3 regions of the Streptomyces sp. NPDC058741 genome follow, and region 2 is predicted to be linked to each of the others. Evidence: riboswitches for the same ligand, from Rfam matches in the RefSeq annotation. Region 2 holds a riboswitch; each other region holds the start of a gene.
What was found. Region 2 has a riboswitch for cyclic di-AMP ahead of ACFW6P_RS18760 (transglycosylase SLT domain-containing protein). Riboswitches for the same ligand answer to the same signal wherever they lie in the genome.

Region 1 (3,198 bases), on a different contig from region 2:
GGCGAGCAGGACGGCGAACCGGTCGGCCCAGCCGACGAACGCCCCGTCGGGGCCGGGGTCGCCCACGCCCTCGGTGAAGCTGTCCCCCACCGCCACGTACGACCCGATCACTGCTTTGTCGTCACTCTTCGAATCGTCTGCCACAGCCGTTCATGATTCACCGTGGAATGTGACCTACGCGACCGTAGGGAGGGGTTGACGGTCGGTGAGATAAGCCACTTCCCAAGGGTTCGCCAACTCCGGAATACACATCTCGGCAGGGGTGTTGGGGACGGGCCGAAGGCCGGACCCGGGGATCGGGGTCCGGCCTTCGGTGCGCGGGTCGGGCAGGTCGGGTTCGTACGGCCCCTCAGCCGACGGAGACGCCGTGCGAGCGCAGGTAGGCGACCGGGTCCACGTCCGAGCCGTAGTCCGGCGTGGTGCGGATCTCGAAGTGCAGGTGCGGTCCGGTGACGTTGCCGGTCGCGCCGGAGAGGCCGACCTGCTGCCCGGCGGTCACGCTCTGGCCGGCCGAGACGGAGAGCTGGGACAGGTGGGCGTACTGGGCGTAGCCGCCGTCGGCGAGCCTGAGGACGACCTGGTTGCCGTACGCGCCGCCCCAGCCGGCGGAGACGACCGTGCCCGCGCCGACGGCCTTGAGAGAGGTGCCGGTGGGGACGACGAAGTCGACGCCGGTGTGGTAGCCGCTGGACCACATGCTGCCGGACATGCGGTACGGCGTACCGACGGTGGCACCGTCCACCGGGGCGCTGTAGCCACTGGCGTTGCTGTCGGCGGCCGGCTTGGCGGCGGCGGGCTTCGCGGCGGTGCCGGCCCGGGTGGACGACTGAGCGGCGGACGACTTCTTCGCCGGCTTCTCCGCCGACGCCTTCGGCGCGGACGACTCGGTCTTCGGCGCGCTCGCCGTCTTCCTGCCGATCGACAGCTTCAGGCCCGGGTGGATCAGCGACGGGTCGTCACCCACGGCGTCGCGGTTGTCCGAGTAGAGCTTCTTCCAGCCGCCTCTGACGTTCTGGTCGTCGGCGATCTTCGCGAGGTAGTCGCCGGCCTTCACGGTGTACGTGCGGGCGGTCGCGGCCTTCTCGGTGGTCTGCTTGCCGGTGGCCGGAGCGGACTGGACGGCCTTTTCCGGAGCCGACTGCGGGGTGGCGGCGTGGGCGCCGGCGGCCCCCATGAGCGGGAGGGCGAGAGCGGCGCCGCCGGTTCCGGCGACGGCGAGGGAGCGGGTGAAACGCTGGGTTTTCGGACGACGGTGCTTACCCTTCGCGGGCATGGCGAATTCCTCTCCGGCGCCTACGAGGTGAGCTGTCGGGTTCGGACTGGAGATGCCCGGCCGCGCCGAGGCGCGGCTTAACCCCAAGCCGTTCCGGGAACCGGAACAGGCGTCTTACCTGTGGGTCCCCCGCTCCTGCCGTACACGGGTCAGTGGGTGCGGGCTCCGGGCGGCGGCAGGATTGGGCGTCCGTCCGGATTGGTGTGGAACGTAAGCGACCAGGACGCGACCGGACAAGCTTGCGGTTCCGCGTGACGGCCTTTTCCCTTGACGCGTCGCCGTGTTCGCCGTCACCGAGCGTCAGTTAAGGATCTTCACTCTTCCTCAAAAGCCTTGTTCCACAACAGTATTACGTGTACATGACGACAACACATCGTCACGGATATGACGATGGTCACGCACCTCACTCCCATCTCCTGCGCGATCGGGGCAGGTTGTGGTGAAGCAACCGAAGCTCCTCATTCGGACAGAAGGGCCACTTCACCTCAAGCCGGATGAGAATGGCGTGGAGGTCACCGCGCGCGCCGACCCGCAGTCCGCGATGGAGCAGTACGCCCCCTCGGTGAACTTAGCCCGTTTCAAGGCGTTCGGTCCCGGTCCGTGTCCGGGAGGAGTCGACGGCCGGTCCCCGGTCGTCCAGGCTCACTCCGCGCCCGACGGCATCGGCGGCCGAGGGCGTCCGGGTGGTGCGGCGTGACGGCGAGCCCGACTCCGCCGAAGCGCAGCAGCTCAAGCTGCCGGCCGGACCCGGGAGCACCCAGGCAGGCATGTCGTATCGTCGAGTGGTGCCCGCCGCCGAGCCGCGGCGGCGGCGCCGAATGGGAGGAGCCCCCGTGACGCAGCAGGTCCCGTCGACCGAGCCCCAGCTGGCCGGAGTGCGCAACTTCCGCGATGTGGGCGGACTGCCGACCGTGGACGGGCGGCGGGTCCGGCAGGGCGTGCTGTACCGCAGCGGTCACCTGGCGCACGCGACCGGTGAGGACGCCGCCTTCCTCACCACCCTGGGCCTGCACACGATCTTCGACTTCCGCAACGCGGCCGACCAGAAGCTGGAAGGTCCGGACGTCGCGCTGCCCGGCGTGCGCAATGTGAACCTGCCGCTGAGCGACCCGGCCGACGGCGCCGAGTTCTGGAAGATGGTCCGCGACGGCGACCTGGACCAGCTGCGCTCGATCCTCGCGGACGGCAAGGGCGCGGCCCGGATGATCGCCTCCTACCGCATGATCATCAAGGAGCGCACGGCAGAGCACTCCCACGTGCTGCACGCGCTCGCGGAGGACAGCGTGCCGGTGCTGATGCACTGCGCGGCGGGCAAGGACCGCGCGGGCCTGTCCGTGGCGGTGACGCTGCTCGCGGTGGGCGTGGAGCGCGACGCGATCGTCGACGACTACCTGAAGTCCAACGCCAAGCACCGCCGCTACAAGGTGCACCGCAGCAGCTCGCACGCCTCGGCCTACTCCCCCGAGGTGATGGAGCTGCTCAGCCCCCTCTTCGACGCCCGTGCCGAGTACCTGACGACGGCCTTCGAGACCATCGAGGAGACGTGGGGCGGTGTCGACGTGTACCTGGAGCAGGGGCTGGGGCTCACCCCGGAGACCCGGGAACGGCTGCGCGAGCGGCTCCTCGACTGAGGGCCCGGGTCGCGGACCTAGCGGCTCCCCGCCTCGAACAGGAAGTACACGAACGCCGCGAAGACGTGCCCCATGACGAGGTAGATGAACAGCCGCACCCACAGGGCGCGCGGGAACTTGTCCTCGATGTCGCTCATGACGGGTCTCCAGGGGTGTGGCCCAGGCACAGGGCGGCCGTGGGGCTCTGCAGCAGGGTGTGGACGAAGAGCAGGTCGACGCCGTCGTGGTCCTCGGCGGCGATGCGGTGCGGGGTCAGCGAGTCGAAGTGCGCGCTGTCGCCCGGCGACAGCCGGT
Region 2 (3,198 bases):
ACGCCGGTGCCCGGCACCTCGTGGTCACGGGGCGGCCGGCGCCCAGAGTGCGACCGCTCCTGGACGACCTCGGATCGAGGGGGCTCGCGGTGTGCGGGCAGGGCGCGCAGGTGTACGACGCCGGCGCGAACCGGCTGCTGTGGTCCGTCACGCTGGACCGGGAGCTGGCGGAGACCGCCCTCGGCAAGATCGAGGCCGAGGTGGGGGAGGTGTACGCGGCGGTCGACCAGGACGGGGTCGACGGGCTGACGCTGATCGAGCCGGGCTACCTCATGCCGCACCCGACGCTGCCCGCGGTACGGGTCGAGCGGCGCGAGGAGCTGTGGGCCGAGCCCATCAGCAAGGTGCTGCTGCGCCACCCCCGGCTGTCGGACGACGAACTGGCCGCGACGGCCCGCTCGGTGGTCGGGTCGCTGGCGACCGTGACGATGTCGGGGCCCGGCACGGTCGAGCTGCAGCCGTGCGGTGTCACGAAGGCGACGGGCCTGGCGCTGGCCGCGGAGCACCTGGGGCTGCGGCCGGCCGACACCGTCGCCTTCGGGGACATGCCCAACGACATCCCGATGTTCGACTGGGCCGCCCACGGCGTCGCGATGGCCAACGCTCATCCCGAACTCAAGGCCGTGGCCGACGAGATCACCCTGTCGAACGAGGACGACGGCGTCGCCGTCGTCCTCGAGCGACTGCTGGGCGGCGCGGATCAGTACGGGCCGTTGACGTTGTCGATCGAGCCGTAGCGGTCGGCCGCGTAGTTGCAGGCCGCGGTGATGTTGGCGACCGGGTCGTACGGGTCGAACGGGGTGCCCTCGACGTGGTAGGCGGCGAAGGTCGGGTCGATCACCTGCAGCAGGCCCTTGGACGGGGTGCCCTTGGCGGCGTTGGAGTCCCAGTTGTTGATCGCCTGCGGGTTGCCGGACGACTCGCGCATGATGTTGCGGTAGATGCCGTCGTAGGAGCCAGGGATGCCCTTCTGCGCCATGATGTCGAGCGCCTCGCGGATCCATCCGTCCAGGTTGTCCGCGTAGGTCTTGGCGGAGGCCTGGGTGGCCTGGGCGACGCCGCCGGCGGGCTTCGCGGCCGGCTTGGCCGGGGCGGACGACGGGGTCGCCTCCTTCGTGGCGGCGGGAGCCTTCGTCGTGTTGACCTTCAGCTTCAGACCCGGGTGGATCAGCTTCGGGTCCTCGCCGACGGCGGCGCGGTTGTCCTGGTACAGCTGCTTCCAGCCACCCGAGACGTCGTACTTGACCGCGATGCGGTAGAGCGAGTCGCCCTTGGCCACGGTGTGGATGAGCGACGTGGCCTGGGCGGCCTGCGGGACGGACCGCACGGGGGCGCTCTGGGGTTCGGCGGCGCTCGCGTGCGTCGCGCCGAGAAGCGGCAGGGCCAGGGCGACCCCGCCGGTTCCGACGGCGACGACGCCGCGGGTGAACGGGTTCGTGCGGGTATGACGGTGCTTACCTCGTCCGAGCATGGCGATGTTCCTCTCCGGCGCCTGCGAGGTGAGCTGTCGGGTTCGGGCCGGGAGGTGCCCGGCCGCGCACGGCACTGTCGTGCCGTGCGCGGCTTCACCCCGAGCCGTTCCGCTGTGCGGACCGGCGACTTACCTGGGTCCCCCGCTCCTGCCCTGCGTGAGTGATCGGTTCTGTGGGGTATCCGGGCGGTGGCAGGATTCGGCGTCCGCCGGACAGGGCCGGAACGTATGCGAGAGCACATGTCGGGAACAAGCCGTCGGCGTCACACATCCCGCTTGTCGACCTTGGTCGGGCGGTATGGGGTAGCTTGATCCTTTGCGGTCGCCAAGGCTCAACTGGCTTAGGGGTAAAGGGTCTGAGGGTCGGCGTCGAGGTCGGGCGGGGGAGAGGTGCAAGTGATTCAATTCACTGATCACGTTCCGGGGCGCAATGTTCAACAAAGGGAATTTGCTTCATTGTTGCGGCAAATCGCATATCACCCACCACGTCATGGAAAGTGGATAAATGTCTGTTCTTATGAGCTGATCGAAGGAATGGCGGTCTTGATCGGATACCACCCGGCCTGTAACCCCGGGCGCTGGCGGTGATCGAAACGTGACCGGATACGCTGACAGGAGTGGGGGCGGCGACCTATCGACAATCCGCGTCATCACCGGCAGACACAGCAGACAGGAGACCCCTCGTGACCGACGTCGGGCCGTTCGGGCTGAGCGTGCGGGACCAGGCTCTGGAAGCCGATGTCCAGGCCGGGCTGACGGCTGTCGAGGAAGGCTTGCTCGAGGCCACCAAGAGCGAGGTGCCCTTCATCACGGAGGCCGCCCAGCACCTGGTGCGGGCCGGCGGCAAGCGGTTCCGGCCGCTGCTCGTGATGCTCGCGGCCCAGTTCGGCGGTGACCGCCACGCACCCGGGATCGTGCCGTCGGCCGTCGTCGTGGAGCTGACCCACCTGGCCACGCTCTACCACGACGACGTGATGGACGAGGCCACCGTGCGCCGCGGGGTGGAGAGCGCCAACACGCGCTGGGGCAACTCCGTCGCGGTCCTCACCGGCGACTTCCTCTTCGCGCGCGCCTCGCACATCCTGGCCGACCTCGGCCCGGAGGCCGTGCGCGTGCAGGCCGAGGCCTTCGAGCGGCTGGTGACCGGGCAGATCCTGGAGACGGCCGGGCCCCAGGACGGCCGCGACCCCGTCGAGCACTACCTGGACGTGCTGGGCGGCAAGACCGGCTCGCTGGTCGCCGTGTCCTGCCGGTTCGGCGCGATGATGTCGGGCGCCGACGACACGGTCGTGGACGTGCTCACCCAGTACGGCGAGCGGCTCGGCGTCGCCTTCCAGCTCGCCGACGACGTCCTGGACATCGCATCCGACTCCCACGAGTCCGGCAAGACGCCCGGCACCGACCTGCGCGAGGGCATCCCCACGCTGCCGGTGCTGCGGCTGCGCGAGCGGGCGGCCCGGCTCGGCCTCGCGGAGGACCGCGCCCTGTGCGAGCTGCTGGACTCCGACCTCACCGACGACGCCCGGCACGCCGAGGCCCTGCGCCTGCTGCGCGCCCACCCGGCGCTGGAGCAGGCCCGGCGGGACACCGTCCGCTACGCCCAGGAGGCCCGTTCGGCGCTGGCGCCGCTGCCCGAGTGCGCCGCGAAGACGGCTCTGGTGGAACTGTCCGACGCCGTGGTGCACCGGGCCGGCTAGCCGCTGCCCCTCCCACGCCCCCCACCCGCG
Region 3 (3,198 bases), on a different contig from region 2:
CACCGTCGCCGGAGACGGCTCCGCCCGTGAGGAGGGGTTCCCCATGACCCGACCGTCCGCCCGTTACGTGCTGCCTGAGTTCACCGAACGCACCGGGTCCGGGCAACGGACGACGGACCCGTACTCCAAGCTTCTGGAGGAGCGGATCGTCTTCCTCGGGACGCCGGTCGACGAGACCTCGGCGAACGACGTGATGGCCCAGTTCATGCACCTGGAGCACCAGGCGCCGGACCGGGACATCTCGCTGTACATCAACTCTCCCGGCGGCGCGTTCCACGCGATGTCGGCGATCCACGACACCATGCGGTACGTCGCCTGCGACGTGGAGACGATCTGCCTCGGCCAGGCCGGCGCGGCCGCCTCGGTGCTGCTCGCGGCGGGCACACCCGGCAAGCGCTCCGTGCTGCCCGACGCGCGCCTGGTGATCCATCAGCCGGCGCTGCCCGAGCCGGTCCGCGGACAGGCCACCGATCTGGCGATCCAGGCCGACGAGTTGATGCGCATCCGGGCCCGTATGGAGGAACTGCTCGCCCGGTACACGGGCCGCAGCCGCGAGCAGGTCCGCGCGGACATCGAGCGGGACAAGGTCCTCACGGCCCAGGAGGCACTGGAGTACGGCCTGGCCGACAGGATCGTGCCGAACCGCAAGGCCACCATGGCCGTGCCGACCGGGGAGTGAGCCGCCGGTGCTGCCTCCCGAACTGCCCCCGCTGCCCGCCCTGACCGGCGCCGAGTCGGAGCTGATCGACCGTTACCTCGACGTCGTCGACCTGCTCGGTCGCATCAACCCCTCCCTGCCCGGCGACACCTACCGCGGACTGCGCGCCGCCCAGGCACTGGTCGGCAAGGCGACGGCACTGCGCGACGCGCTGGCCCTGATGCACCAGCGGGGCGAGACGGAACTGCACGCCGCCACGCTGGCGCGGGCGCTGCGCGTCCTGGACGGCGAGCGGCGCACGGCGCGGGTCACCCTGCCTACGGACTCCGTGAGTTGACACGGAGGCGACGGTCCGGACGCCCGGCCCGAGGACGGAGCGTCCGGAGCCGAGTCGAAACGGCCCGAAAGACGTACCCCTGTCCGGAGTAGACGGGGGTGCTTTTTTTGGCCCCTCACAGTTGCGCGACGCGCGTGCCCGAAGGGCGGAATGGGGCATTCCACCGCTGGTCCGGCGGCCGGCGGAGCGGTGCACCGTGGCTCGAACACAGACGCGGCCACCCGAACGGGCGAGTGGTGAGTAACAACACAAATAACCGGTTCCGTTGGGATATCAGGACAAGCATGAAGCAAGATCCCTGTCTGACGACAAGCCCCCGCCACAGCGGCGGGGCGGTCCGGGCGGACGCCGAGTCCTGCCGCCGCACGGACGACCGGTCGACGGAAGTGCATCGGCAGGAGTGGAGGACCCAAGCACGACGGGTCGCCGGGACGGTCACGCCATGACCGGATCCGAGCAGCCCTTGGGGTGAAGCCGCGTCAGCGGCCGGGCAACTTCGCCAGCCCGAATCCGACAGGTCATCCTTCACAGGCGGCTGACGAAGGGGTGCGCATGACTGCGCTGAATCGTGTTCCGTCGCTCATGGTCCGGGCCGGTACCGCCTCGGCCCTCACGATCGCCGCCGTGGGCGGCTCGATCGTGGCACCCGGCTTCTCGGCCGAGGCCTCGGCGGCCACCCATGGGACGAAGGCACTCAAGGTCGCGGCGTCCAAGAAGGGCTCGCCCTACCGGTACGGGGCCACCGGACCGTACCGGTTCGACTGCTCGGGGCTCACGCTCTACTCGTTCAGGAAGGCGGGCAAGAAGCTGCCGCGCACGGCCGCCCAGCAGTACAACAAGACGCGCCACATCTCCCCCAGGAACCGCAAGGCCGGGGACCTGGTGTTCTTCCACTCGGGCCGGAACGTGTACCACGTCGGCATCTACGCGGGTAAGAACAGGCTCTGGCACGCCCCGAAGACCGGGGACGTGGTGCGCCTGCAGAAGATCTGGACCAAGAGCGTCTGGTACGGACGCGTGAAATGAACCGCCCTGAGTGCGGCGGCGTCCTGACACGCCACCGCACTCCGGAGCGTGACACGGGTCCGCGCCGGCCGCTCCTGGTGCGGCGGGCGGGGCGGCGGGACGGGACGGGTGCGTCCGGCCTCCGGCACCCCTCCGGGGAACCGCCCGAGGACGGTGTCGGCCCGGCCCCCCTCCGGCACGCCTTCGAGGCAGCCGTCGGAGGAACCGGAAGGACCGGCACCACGCCGAGAAGCGCCCGCACAGCGCCGTCGGCGCCGCTGACGGCGGACGTGCCGGAGAGGAGCGTCAGGCCCGGGGGAGGACGGCCGCGCGCGGAAGGCCGGGACGCCGTACGCCGCCCCGGGCGACGCCGGATCACGGCTCCTGCCGGGCCGCTGTGCTGACCGGCCGGGCCGGGATCGTCCACGGGAGCTCGATCGAGATGGTCTTGCCGCCCTCTCGGGTGGGGCGGATACGGAGCTTGCCGCCGCACTCCGCGGTCAGCCAGCGGATGATGACGAGTCCGCGGCCGTTGTCCTGCTGGACGGCCGCCGGAAGCCGCCGGGGGAAGCGCGGATGACTGTCCGTGACGCCGATGCGCAGTTGTTCGTCGCGGTCGAGCAGGACGTCCACGGTGAAGGTGGGCGACTGGCCGAAGGTGTGCTGGACGGCGTTGGTCGCGAGTTCGGAGATGATGAGCCGGACGGTGTCGGACACTTCCGTGTCCGCCGGCAGCCCCCACTCCGCGAGCATGCCCACGACAAAGGCACGTGCCGCGGAGACCGAGGCGGGATCACTCGGCAGAGTGACGGATGCTTCCAGATGGTCTGCCATGGCGACGTCGCCCCTTTCCCACGGAACCGCAGTCCGACACGGAGCGGATGGTTCGAGTACGGTCCCGGACTGGTGCTTCGCCGCCAGAGTGCCACCAGGACCCTCCCGAAGGGCGGCGATCCACCAAGATATGCATATATCTGTCGCTCAAAGCGGTGAACTCTGCCACGCGAGACCGTATTTGAGTGGCTCGGAAGGAGTAAGGAGGAGCCCATGCAGCACGGTCCCGCGGTGCGCCGCCGGAAACTGGGCGCCGAACTGCGCGCGTTGCGCACCTCGGCGGGGCTCACCAGCGGTGAGGCGGCCCGGCTGGTGGGCTGGCACCAGTCCAAGGTCAGCCGGATCGAGACGGGCACGAGCGGGG

Region 1: another riboswitch for cyclic di-AMP. It lies ahead of ACFW6P_RS13295 (peptidoglycan DD-metalloendopeptidase family protein); the one in region 2 lies ahead of ACFW6P_RS18760 (transglycosylase SLT domain-containing protein).
Region 3: another riboswitch for cyclic di-AMP. It lies ahead of ACFW6P_RS12935 (C40 family peptidase); the one in region 2 lies ahead of ACFW6P_RS18760 (transglycosylase SLT domain-containing protein).

Annotation. Positions count from the first base shown of each region.
Region 1 covers NZ_JBHYQH010000013.1:4,300-7,497, reverse strand. The annotation lists gene ACFW6P_RS13300 (SGNH/GDSL hydrolase family protein) at 1-111, opposite strand, end outside; gene ACFW6P_RS13295 (peptidoglycan DD-metalloendopeptidase family protein) at 350-1,273, opposite strand; cyclic di-AMP (ydaO/yuaA leader) riboswitch at 1,278-1,438, opposite strand; gene ACFW6P_RS13290 (tyrosine-protein phosphatase) at 2,107-2,904, shown strand; gene ACFW6P_RS13285 (DUF6126 family protein) at 2,922-3,041, opposite strand; gene ACFW6P_RS13280 (helix-turn-helix domain-containing protein) at 3,038-3,198, opposite strand, start outside.
Region 2 covers NZ_JBHYQH010000021.1:58,013-61,210, reverse strand. The annotation lists gene ACFW6P_RS18765 (HAD family hydrolase) at 1-737, shown strand, start outside; gene ACFW6P_RS18760 (transglycosylase SLT domain-containing protein) at 701-1,471, opposite strand; cyclic di-AMP (ydaO/yuaA leader) riboswitch at 1,475-1,645, opposite strand; gene ACFW6P_RS18755 (polyprenyl synthetase family protein) at 2,155-3,168, shown strand.
Region 3 covers NZ_JBHYQH010000012.1:97,123-100,320, reverse strand. The annotation lists gene ACFW6P_RS12945 (ATP-dependent Clp protease proteolytic subunit) at 44-679, shown strand; gene ACFW6P_RS12940 (hypothetical protein) at 687-995, shown strand; cyclic di-AMP (ydaO/yuaA leader) riboswitch at 1,373-1,545, shown strand; gene ACFW6P_RS12935 (C40 family peptidase) at 1,548-2,021, shown strand; gene ACFW6P_RS12930 (ATP-binding protein) at 2,376-2,834, opposite strand; gene ACFW6P_RS12925 (helix-turn-helix domain-containing protein) at 3,048-3,198, shown strand, end outside.